DNA from 3 places in the Salinicola sp. DM10 genome. Region 3 is predicted to be linked to each of the others. Evidence: predicted binding sites of a transcription regulator. Region 3 holds the regulator's gene; each other region holds the start of a gene.
What was found. The regulator sigma-54, encoded in region 3, starts transcription at its own class of promoters, with help from an activator protein. The targets are predictions, from matches to a motif close to TGGCACNNNNNTTGCTNT.
Positions count from the first base shown of each region.

Region 1 (3,271 bases), on a different contig from region 3:
GGTGGGGCGCTGTCGACCCCGGCCTATGAGGCGTTCTCGCTGGCCTACATGCGGCGCATCGTGGGTGGGCTGATCCGCGAGCACGATGGCCGCCGGGTGCCGGTGATCCTGTTCACCAAGAACGGCGGGCAGTGGCTGGAGTCGATCGCCGACAGCGGCTGCGATGCCGTCGGTCTCGACTGGACCACCGAGCTGGGCGACGCGCGGCGGCGGGTCGGTGAGCGCGTGGCGCTGCAGGGCAATCTCGACCCCAACGTGCTGTTCGCGCCGCCCGAGCGGATCGGTGCCGAGGTCGAGCGGGTGCTGGCCAGCTACGGTCATGGCCCAGGCCACGTCTTCAACCTGGGTCACGGCATCAGCCAGTTCACCAATCCCGACCACGTCACGGCCTTCTTCGACGCGCTGCATGCCGCGAGCCCGGCCTATCACCGCTGAAGCCGGCGCCAGCGGCATCGACGGCCTGCTGCTGTTCGATGCCGACTGCCCGTTCTGCCGGCGTGCGGTGCGCTGGCTGCTGGCGCATGAGCGTGATGCAGGCGCGACGCTGGCGCTGAGCGGGCTCGATAGCGCGCTGGGGCAGTGCGTGGGGCGCCACTTCGGCCGCGAGCTCGCGCGCTGCGATACGATCCGCTATGTCACCGGCGGTGAGCTTTACGAGGAGAGCGAGGCGCTGTGGCGGCTGGGGCGCCGGCTGCGAGGGGGCTGGCGATTGCTTGCGTGGCTGCGCTGGGTGCCGGCGCCGCTGCGCAACGCCGTCTACCGCGGTATCGGACGCTACCGTCGGCGTCTGGCACCGGATAACGACGCGCGACTTGAGGATGACCCACGCTGGCGCGAACGTCTCGATGCCGGCCTCTGCACATGTCTGGGATTGCCGACGACGCTGGCCGAGGGGGCGCGATGACTCGGCCAGCGAACGGGCGTCGGCTCGCGACGTGGCGGGCCCTGGCGGCACTGGCCGCGCTGATCTGGGCCGGCGCGGTGGCCTGGGGCAGCCTGACGCCGGCGGCCGAGATGCCCTCGCACCTGCCGTGGGACAAGTTCAACCACCTGCTCGGCTACGCCGGTTTGACCCTGTGGCTGGGCCTGGCCAGCCGGCGCTGGTGGTGTTCGGCGCTGGCGGCGCTGGCCTACGGAATTCTCATCGAGTATCTGCAGTTGGGGGTGCCCGGCCGCGCCGGCGGTGATTGGGCCGATATCCTGGCCAATACGTTGGGCGCGCTGGCAGTGGGCCTGGGTGCGACCTGGCTCGCCCGGCGGCGCGCTGGCGCGGCCTGAACCGGGGGGCCGCGGCGCTGCGATCTTTCACCTGCTCACTCGCCCGTACACTTACCCATCCGTCCGTGCGCTCGCTCTCGCCTTTGTCTTCCCGAGTCCGGCGTGCGTTTTTCCTGCGTGCCGTGTCGTCCTGCACGCTTCGCTTTTTCCCGTCCACGCTTTGCGCGTCCATGCTTTGTCGCGACGGGGCCGGCCGCCGATCATCGGCTTTTCCTTAGTCGATCGTTTTTTCCTTATCCATTGGTGGCATCGTCTTCGCCACCGGTGGCTCGATTCAACGCTAGCGCCATGGTGCGGCGCCTCCTTTTGGTGCGTGGCGGTATCTCACGCACGCTTTTGAAACAGAATGTTGCCCGTGTTTTCGCAGTTCGAGTCACCTTGAGCATGCAGGTGGAGATCGTAAGCGTCCTAGGCGAGCGTTGAATCCAGGATTTTCAGGCGCTAGCGCGAAAGTGGAACGGACTTTGCTAATTTCATCTGGGCATGCTTCGACATGCACTCAAATGACAACGCAAGGGAGTGGATTCCACCATGCGCCACAAGAACAAAAGCCTGTCTCTTCTCTCCGCCGCTGCACTGACTGCCCTGGCGGCGTCGCAGGCTCAGGCTGCCACCCTGGACAACGTGAAAAGCAACGGCGAGTTCAAGTGCGGTGTCAGCACCGGGCTCACCGGTTTCTCCTCCCCCGACGAGAACGGCAAGTGGACCGGCATCGATGTCGAAGTGTGCCGCGCCATCGCCGCCGCCGTGCTGGGCGACCCGACCAAGGTGGTGTTTTCACCGCTGACCGCCAAGGAGCGCTTCACCGCGCTGCAGTCCGGCGAGATCGATGTGCTCTCGCGCAACACCACCTGGACCGCGACCCGCGACAACTCGCTGGGCCTCAACTTCACCGGGGTCAACTTCTACGACGGCCAGGGCTTCCTGGTGCGCAAGGACCTCGGCATCAAGAGTGCCAAGGAACTGGATGGGGCCTCCATCTGCGTGCAGTCCGGCACCACCACCGAACTCAACATGGCCGACTACTTCAAGGCCAACGACATGCAGTTCCAGCAGGTCGCCTTCGACACCTCCGACCAGACCGCCCAGGGCTTCGACAGCGGCCGCTGTGACGTGCTCACCTCCGACTCCTCGCAGCTGGCGGCGCTGCGCCTGCAGCTCGCCGACCCCTCCAGCGTGGAGATTCTGCCCGAGCGTATCTCCAAGGAGCCGCTGGGCCCGGTAGTGCGCCAGGGCGACGATCAGTGGTTCGATATCGTCAAGTGGACGCTGTTCGCGATGCTCGACGCCGAGGAGCTGGGGGTAACCAGCCAGAACGTCGATCAGATGCGCGACAACCCGCCCAACCCGGATGTCGCCCGCCTGCTGGGCAAGGATGGCAACTTCGGCGAGCAGATGGGCATCGGCAACGACTGGGCCTACAACATCGTCAAGATGGTGGGCAACTACGGCGAGATGTTCGATCGCACCGTGGGCAAGGACTCGCCGATGGGTCTCGAGCGTGGCATCAACGCGCTGTGGAATCAGGGTGGTATCCAGTACGCGCCGCCGGTTCGCTGAGTGCGTGAAGCCGCCCGCCGCGCGTGCCCGATAGGGCGCTTGCGGCGGGCGGCCAGCAGACGTTTCCCGACGTCGTCTCCCGGCCTGTGCACCGGGAGCCGTTGCCGCTCACCGCTCGAGTAGAGACCCGACTTCTCATGCTGCGTCCATCCACCTCGCTACCTCGCCGAGGGCAGGGGCCGCTGTGGCGGAATCCCACCGTTCGTGCGCTGATCGTCCAGGCCGTGCTGTTTCTGATCCTGGCGCTCTTCATCGGTTATCTTATCCACAACACCCTGAACAACCTCGAAGCCCGCGGTATCCAGACCGGCTTCGGCTTCCTCGAGGGGCGTGCCGGCTTCTCGATTCCGCAGTCACTGATCGACTACACCAGCGACTCCAGCTACGGCACCACCTTCGTCGTCGGCCTGCTCAACACCCTGCTGGTCTCCGC
Region 1 is NZ_JAFLEN020000003.1:137,519-140,789, reverse strand. Features, by position in the region: gene hemE (uroporphyrinogen decarboxylase) at 1-435, shown strand, start outside; gene J0A90_RS12245 (thiol-disulfide oxidoreductase DCC family protein) at 407-904, shown strand; gene J0A90_RS12240 (VanZ family protein) at 901-1,278, shown strand; gene J0A90_RS12235 (amino acid ABC transporter substrate-binding protein) at 1,810-2,838, shown strand; gene J0A90_RS12230 (amino acid ABC transporter permease) at 2,976-3,271, shown strand, end outside.
Region 1: a site for sigma-54 is predicted at 1,732-1,749, ahead of J0A90_RS12235 (amino acid ABC transporter substrate-binding protein). Genes of this name have one in related genera too.

Region 2 (3,271 bases), on a different contig from region 3:
TTGGTGCTGGGCACCGCCTACTGGATCGCCGGGGTGCAGTCACCGGTGGTCCTCGGCGTAATCACCGCCTTCATGGCGCTGGTCCCCGGCGGCGCCCCGCTCACCTTCACCCTGGTGTCGCTCTATCTGATCGCCACCGGGCATCTGCCCAACGGCATCGGGCTGTTCCTGTGGGGTGCGATCGAGCTGTTCATCGTCGACAAGACGCTGCGCCCACGGCTGGTCGGCGGGCCGATCAAGCTGCCCTTCCTGCCCACCTTCTTCGGGCTGGTCGGCGGGGTGAAGACCATGGGGCTGGTAGGGCTGTTCGTGGGGCCGGTGCTGATGGCCCTGCTGGTCGCCAGCTGGCGCGAGTGGCTGCACGACGACGAGGCCCCGGACGCCCCCAGCGAGGCGGAGCGCTGGGGCTACGGCAATCCACGGCTGATCGCCCGCTATACCGGTCAGCGGCCGGACTGATCGCGCCCCAGGGCGATGGCGTAGCGCTTCAGCTTGCGCACCACGCTGGGCTGGCTGATACCCAGGCGCTCGGCCAGCGCATAGGTGGAGCCGTGGGTCTCGGCGAGCTGGGCCAGGATACGCCGCTCGTGGGCCGCCAGCGCCGCTTTCAACCCCTCGCCCTCGGCCAGTAGCGCGGCGTCCGCCGGGTCCGTCGGATGCCGCGACGGCGGTGCCCCGGGGCTGTCCGGCTCGCTACCCGCCGGGCCACCGATCACACTGCTCTCCGCCGCCAGCCAGGCGCGCTCCAGCCAGTTCTCCAGCTCGCGTACGTTGCCCGGCCACTCGGCGCTCATCAGCTCGGCCCAGGCCCGCGGGTGGAGCATCTTGTCATCGCCGTAGCGGCGGTTGAGCCGCTCCAGCTGGCGCTCCGCCAGCCCGCGAATCTCTTCGCGGCGCTCGCGCAGCGGCGGCAGCGTCACCGGGATGACGTTGAGCCGATAGTAGAGATCGAGCCGGAAGGCGCCCTCCTCCACCTGCCGCGCCAGGTCGCGATTGGTCGCCACCACCAGACGGAAGTCGACCCGCCGCGAGCGGGTATCGCCAAGCCGGGTGAGCGAGCCATCCTGGATCACCTTGAGCAGCTTGGACTGCATGGTCAGCGGCAGCTCGCCGATCTCGTCGAGGAACAGGGTGCCATTGTGCGCCTGCTCCAGCAGCCCCGCCTTCCCCTGCCGCGCCGCGCCGCTGAAGGCGCCGGGCTGGTAGCCGAACATCTCCGACTCGAACAGCGACTCGGGGATCGCCGCGCAGTTGACGTCGACGAAGGCGCCATCGCGGCGGCGGCTCCAGCGGTGCAGCTGACGCGCAAAGGCGGTCTTGCCCACCCCCGACTCCCCCAGCATCAGCACCGTGGCGTCGGTCGGCGCGCTGCGCTTGAGCAGTTGGGTGATCTCACGCATCACGCGGCTCTTGACCACCAGCTCGCCGGCCTCGCCCGGAAGCTCTCCCGGCGCCTCGTGATGGCGCTTGAGATGCTCGGTGAAGCGCTGCTGCAGCAGCGCGTACTCGTCCTGCAGCAGGCGCAGATCGGTGAGATCCCGCGAGCGGCTGATCACCCGCACCAGGCGCCCGCCGACATACACCGGATGCGCCTCGGCGATCACCTGGCGGCCGGTGCCGGTGCGCTGCATCAGCTGCGCCGGCTGGCCGCTGCGGATCACTTCCAGCGACACCGAGGGCGAGAGCACGCCGCTGGCCTGCAGCGCCTGCACGGTGGTCGTGCACAGCGTCTCCCGCGGCATGCCGTAGACCGTCGCGGCGCCGGGGCTGACATCGAGGATGCGTCCCTCGGCATCGACCACGAACAGATGGTCCTGGGCGGTCTCGACCATCGCCTTCAGGGTGGCGAAGTCCGCTTGGGCCTCAGTCATCGGCGTCTCCGATTCGCTTTTGCATCATTGATACTTATTTGGATCAAATGCCGCAAGCCATCGATACAAAAACGCATCATGCCTCGCTAGCGATCGCCCAAAATCAATCAGTTACGGTTGGCACGCTTTATGCGTGGTGATCAGTGACCCTTAGACAATCACAATCCAGGAGACGGTATGTCCCACCAGCCCGAGGATCGCACCCCGCTCAACCAGCCGCTGGGCGGTAACGAGATGCCCCGCTTCGGCGGCCCGGCGACCATGATGCGCCTGCCGACCCAGCACAGCGCCGCCGGGCTCGATGCCTGCTTCGTCGGTATCCCGCTGGATATCGGCACCTCCAACCGCCCCGGCACCCGCTTCGGACCGCGCCAGATCCGTGACGAGTCGCGCATGCTGCGGCCGTTCAACATGGCGACCCGCGCCGCGCCCTTCGAGAGCCTGCAGGTGGCGGATATCGGCGACGTCCCGATCAACACCTTCGATCTCAAGAAGAGCGTCGGCATCATCGAGCGCTTCTACCACGAGATGCTCGGCCACGACGTCATCCCGCTGACCCTGGGCGGCGATCACACCATCGCCCTGCCGATCCTGCGCGCCATGGCCGCCAAGCACGGGCCGGTGGGGCTGATCCATGTCGATGCCCATGCCGACATCAACGACCAGATGTTCGGCGAGCAGATCGCCCACGGCACCCCCTTCCGCCGCGCCGTGGAAGAGGGGCTGCTGGATACGAACCGAGTGGCGCAGATCGGCCTGCGCGGCACCGGCTACGCCGCCGACGAGTTCGATTGGGGCCGCGACCAGGGCTTCAGGGTGGTGCCGGCGGAGGCGTGCTGGCACCAGAGCCTGACACCGCTGATGGCGGAGATTCGCGAAAAGGTCGGCGGTGGGCCGGTCTATCTGAGCTTCGACATCGACAGCCTCGACCCCGCCTACGCCCCGGGCACCGGCACGGTCGAGATCGGCGGGCTGACCATTCCCCAGGCGCTGGAGATCATCCGCGGCTGCCACGGCCTGGATCTGGTCGGCTGCGACTTGGTCGAGGTCTCGCCGCCCTACGATGCCCACGGCCAGACCGCGGTAGTCGCCGCCAATCTGCTGTTCGAGATGCTCTGTGTGCTGCCCGGCGTGAAGCGCCGCTGACGCCGCGCCGACCGTTCACGTCTGGATTCACAACAACAATCGCCGCCGGCACGGCGGCAGGATGACACCTCATGATGCTGGATCTTCTCGTCGTCGCGCTCTACGCGGCGGGCATGCTGCTTCTCGGCTGCTGGGGCATGAAACGCGCCCGCAGCAGCGACGACTATCTGGTGGCGGGCCGGCGCCTGGGTCCGGGGCTCTATCTGGGCACGCTCTCGGCGGTGGTGCTCGGCGGTGCCTCCACCGTGGGTACG
Region 2 is NZ_JAFLEN020000001.1:1,194,591-1,197,861, forward strand. Features, by position in the region: gene J0A90_RS05300 (AI-2E family transporter) at 1-459, shown strand, start outside; gene J0A90_RS05305 (sigma-54-dependent Fis family transcriptional regulator) at 444-1,871, opposite strand; gene speB (agmatinase) at 2,049-3,017, shown strand; gene J0A90_RS05315 (sodium:solute symporter) at 3,089-3,271, shown strand, end outside.
Region 2: a site for sigma-54 is predicted at 1,990-2,007, ahead of speB (agmatinase). Genes of this name have one in related genera too.

Region 3 (3,271 bases):
GCGGTGAGATAGACCACCTGGGTATCGATGCCACGCTCGCGCACACCTTCGAGCAGCACCGGAAAGCGCTCCAGCGCCTCCGGCAGATTGCGCGCATCGATACTCACCGCCACGTTGGGCCGCGAGGGCGGCGCGGACCTGAGCTCGTCGATCAGCGGCGCCAGCAGGTTGGCCGGCAGGTTGTCGATGGCGTAGTAACCGAGATCCTCGAGCGCCTGCAGCGCAATGGATTTCCCCGACCCCGAGCGGCCGCTGATGATGACGAGTCGCATGCAGTCCCTATCCGTCTTCGCTGTCCTGGTGATGGCGGATGGCGTCGACCAGCGTGTCGTGGAGCGCGCGCTGCGAGCCGGCCTGACGCAGCTTCTGGCGCACGCTGCCTTGATTCATGATGCCGGCGACCTCGGCCAGCAGCGAAAGATGGGCATCGTCTGCCTCCTCCGGGACCAGCAGCACGAACACCAGATCCACCGGCTCGCCGTCGATGGCATCGAAGTCGATGGCATCCTCGAGGCGCATGAAGCCGGCCAACGGCGTCTTGCAGTGCGGGCTGCGCGCGTGCGGAATGGCGACCCCGTTGCCGATGCCGGTACTGCCCAGGCGCTCGCGCCCGATCAGGCGGCTGAACACCTCCTGACTGTCCAGGCTGGGCGTATTCTGGGCGATGAAGGTGCTGAAGAATTCCAGCAGACGCTTTTTGCTGCCCCCCGTCACACCGTAGAGGGTGCGTTCGGGGGGCAGAATGGTTTCCAGAGTGATCATCGGGGAATTAACGGGCGCCTGCGCCTTGCGCGCGGGCCTGTGCCTTCTCTTTGTGTTTGACCAGCTGGCGATCCAGCTTGTCGGTCAGGGCGTCGATCGCGGCATACATGTCGATGTCGCTGGCTTCGGCATGTATGTCGCCGCCCGCTGCGTGTAGCGTGCAAGCCGCTTGCTGACGCTCTTTCTCGATGCTCAACGTCACCTGAACGTTGGTGATGTTGTCGTAGTGGCGCTCCAGACGTGCGAGTTTCTCGTCGACGTAGTCCCGCAGGGCGTCGGTCAGTTCGACGTGATGGCCGGTGACGTTCACTTGCATGGCGCGCTCCTGTTGCGGCTTATGTGGCACCTCTGATTGTAACCCTTTTCTCCGCGCTGCAAAGGGATCGCGGGCGATTGATCGCCGCGGGCTGGCGTGAATTCTAAAAGTCCATTCAAGACAGTCGCTTGCGTTCGCTGGAGGCGGGGATGCCCATGGCCTCGCGATACTTGGCCACGGTGCGCCGGGCGACACTGATGTCGGCCTGCGCCAATAGCTCCACCAGCTTGCTGTCGGAGAGCGGCTTGCGCGGCGACTCCTCGCCGATCAGCTTTTTGAGGCGTGCCCGAATCGCGGTGCTGGAGACGCTGTCGCTCTCACCGCGCTGGCCCACCTGGCTGGAGAAGAAGTACTTGAGCTCGAACACCCCGCGCGGGGTGTGGATGAACTTTTGCGTGGTCACCCGCGAAATGGTGGATTCGTGCATGTCGACGCTGGTAGCGATGTCGGCCAGGATCAGCGGTTTCATCGCCTCTTCGCCGCGCTCGAGGAAGTCGACCTGGCGCGCCATGATCTCGCGACCCACTCGCAGCAGGGTGTCGTTGCGGCTGGAGAGGCTCTTCATCAGCCAGCGTGCCTCCTGCAGGTGCTGGCGCAGGAAGGTGTTGTCGTCGCTCTTGTCGGCGCGCCGGATCAGCGCGGCGTAGTCGGGCTGGATGCGCAGCCGCGGCAGTGCCTCGGCATTGAGTTCGATGCGCCAGCCGTCCTGAGTCAGGCGGGCCACCAGGTCGGGAATCACATAGTCCTGCTGGCCGTGGTCGAAGGCCTGGCCGGGGCGCGGGTCGAGGGTGCGAATGGTGGCGACGACGCGCTCGAGTTCGGCGTCGTCGAGGCGCAGGCGGCGCTTGAGCTGGCGTCGGTCGTCGCCGGCCAGCGCCTCCAGGAACTGGCGCACCAGCCGCTTGGCCTGGGGCAGCAGCGGGGTGTCAGCGGGCAGGGCGCCGAGCTGCAGTAGCAGGCATTCGCGCAGGTCGCGGGCGCCCACGCCGGTGGGGTCGAACTGCTGCAGCCGCAGCAGCATGCGTTCGACATCGGCGCTGGTGACCGCCCCCGGGTACTGCTCGCGCAGGCCCGCGGTGAGCTCGTCGAGCGTGCCGTCGAGGTAGCCGTCGGCATTGATGGCATCGATCAGGCACTCGCCGATGAGGCGCTCCTGGGCGTCGAATTCGCCCATGGCGAGCTGCCAGTTGAGATGGTCGTGGAGCGTGGTGTCGGCTGCGTTGCGCTCCAGGTCCGGCCATTCGTCGGCGCTGGCCGGGGCGGCGCTGGGGGCGATGTCCTGGTAGGTATCGCTCCACTCGCTGTCGAGGGCGAGCTCCTCGGGGATGTCGCTGGCCCACTCCGCCTCGGGCGTCTCGCTGACTGCCTGCTCGGCGTACTCTTCGTCCAGCTCGAGCATGGGGTTGGTCTCGAGCGCCTGCTGGATCTCCTGGCGCAGATCGAGCGTCGACAGCTGCAGCAGCTGAATCGCCTGCTGCAGCTGTGGCGTCATCGTCAGTTGGGCGCCGACGCGCAGTTGCAGTGAAGGTTTCATGGACATGGCATGGACACGCAAGGGGGCGGCGGTGGCCGCCGGTCGATAGGATGCCCTTACGTTACTGACTGCCTGCGGGGGATGCAACGCTTTGAGCGCTAACTTTATGCAAGAATTATGCCACGGTGCGTTCGGATGGGGCGTTGGTGGCTTCGAGAGGGAGCAGCCCGCTGCGGTGACGCAGCGGGCTGGGAAGGGGGCGGCGCGACCTTAGAGGCGGAACTCGTGCCCCAGATAGACATCCCGCACCCGCTGGTTGTCGAGAATCGCTTCCGGGCGCCCCTCGGCGATGATCTGACCATCGCCGACGATGTAGGCGTTGTCGCAGATATCCAGCGTTTCGCGCACGTTGTGATCGGTGATCAGCACGCCGATCTCGCGATCGCGCAGCTGGCGGATGATGTTCTTGATATCGCCCACCGAGATCGGGTCGACCCCGGCGAAAGGTTCGTCGAGCAGCACGAAGGCGGGCTCGGTGGCCAGTGCCCGGGCAATCTCCACCCGGCGCCGCTCGCCACCGGAGAGCGACATGCCCAGGTTGTCGCGGATATGGTCGACGTGGAAATCGCCCAGCAGCTGCTCCAGGCGCTCGCGGCGCCCGGCGCGGTCGAGATCCTTGCGCGTCTCCAGGATGGCCATGATGTTGTCGGCGACACTGA
Region 3 is NZ_JAFLEN020000002.1:516,433-519,703, forward strand. Features, by position in the region: gene rapZ (RNase adapter RapZ) at 1-272, opposite strand, end outside; gene J0A90_RS10980 (PTS sugar transporter subunit IIA) at 280-759, opposite strand; gene hpf (ribosome hibernation-promoting factor, HPF/YfiA family) at 770-1,078, opposite strand; gene J0A90_RS10990 (RNA polymerase factor sigma-54) at 1,194-2,618, opposite strand; gene lptB (LPS export ABC transporter ATP-binding protein) at 2,823-3,271, opposite strand, start outside.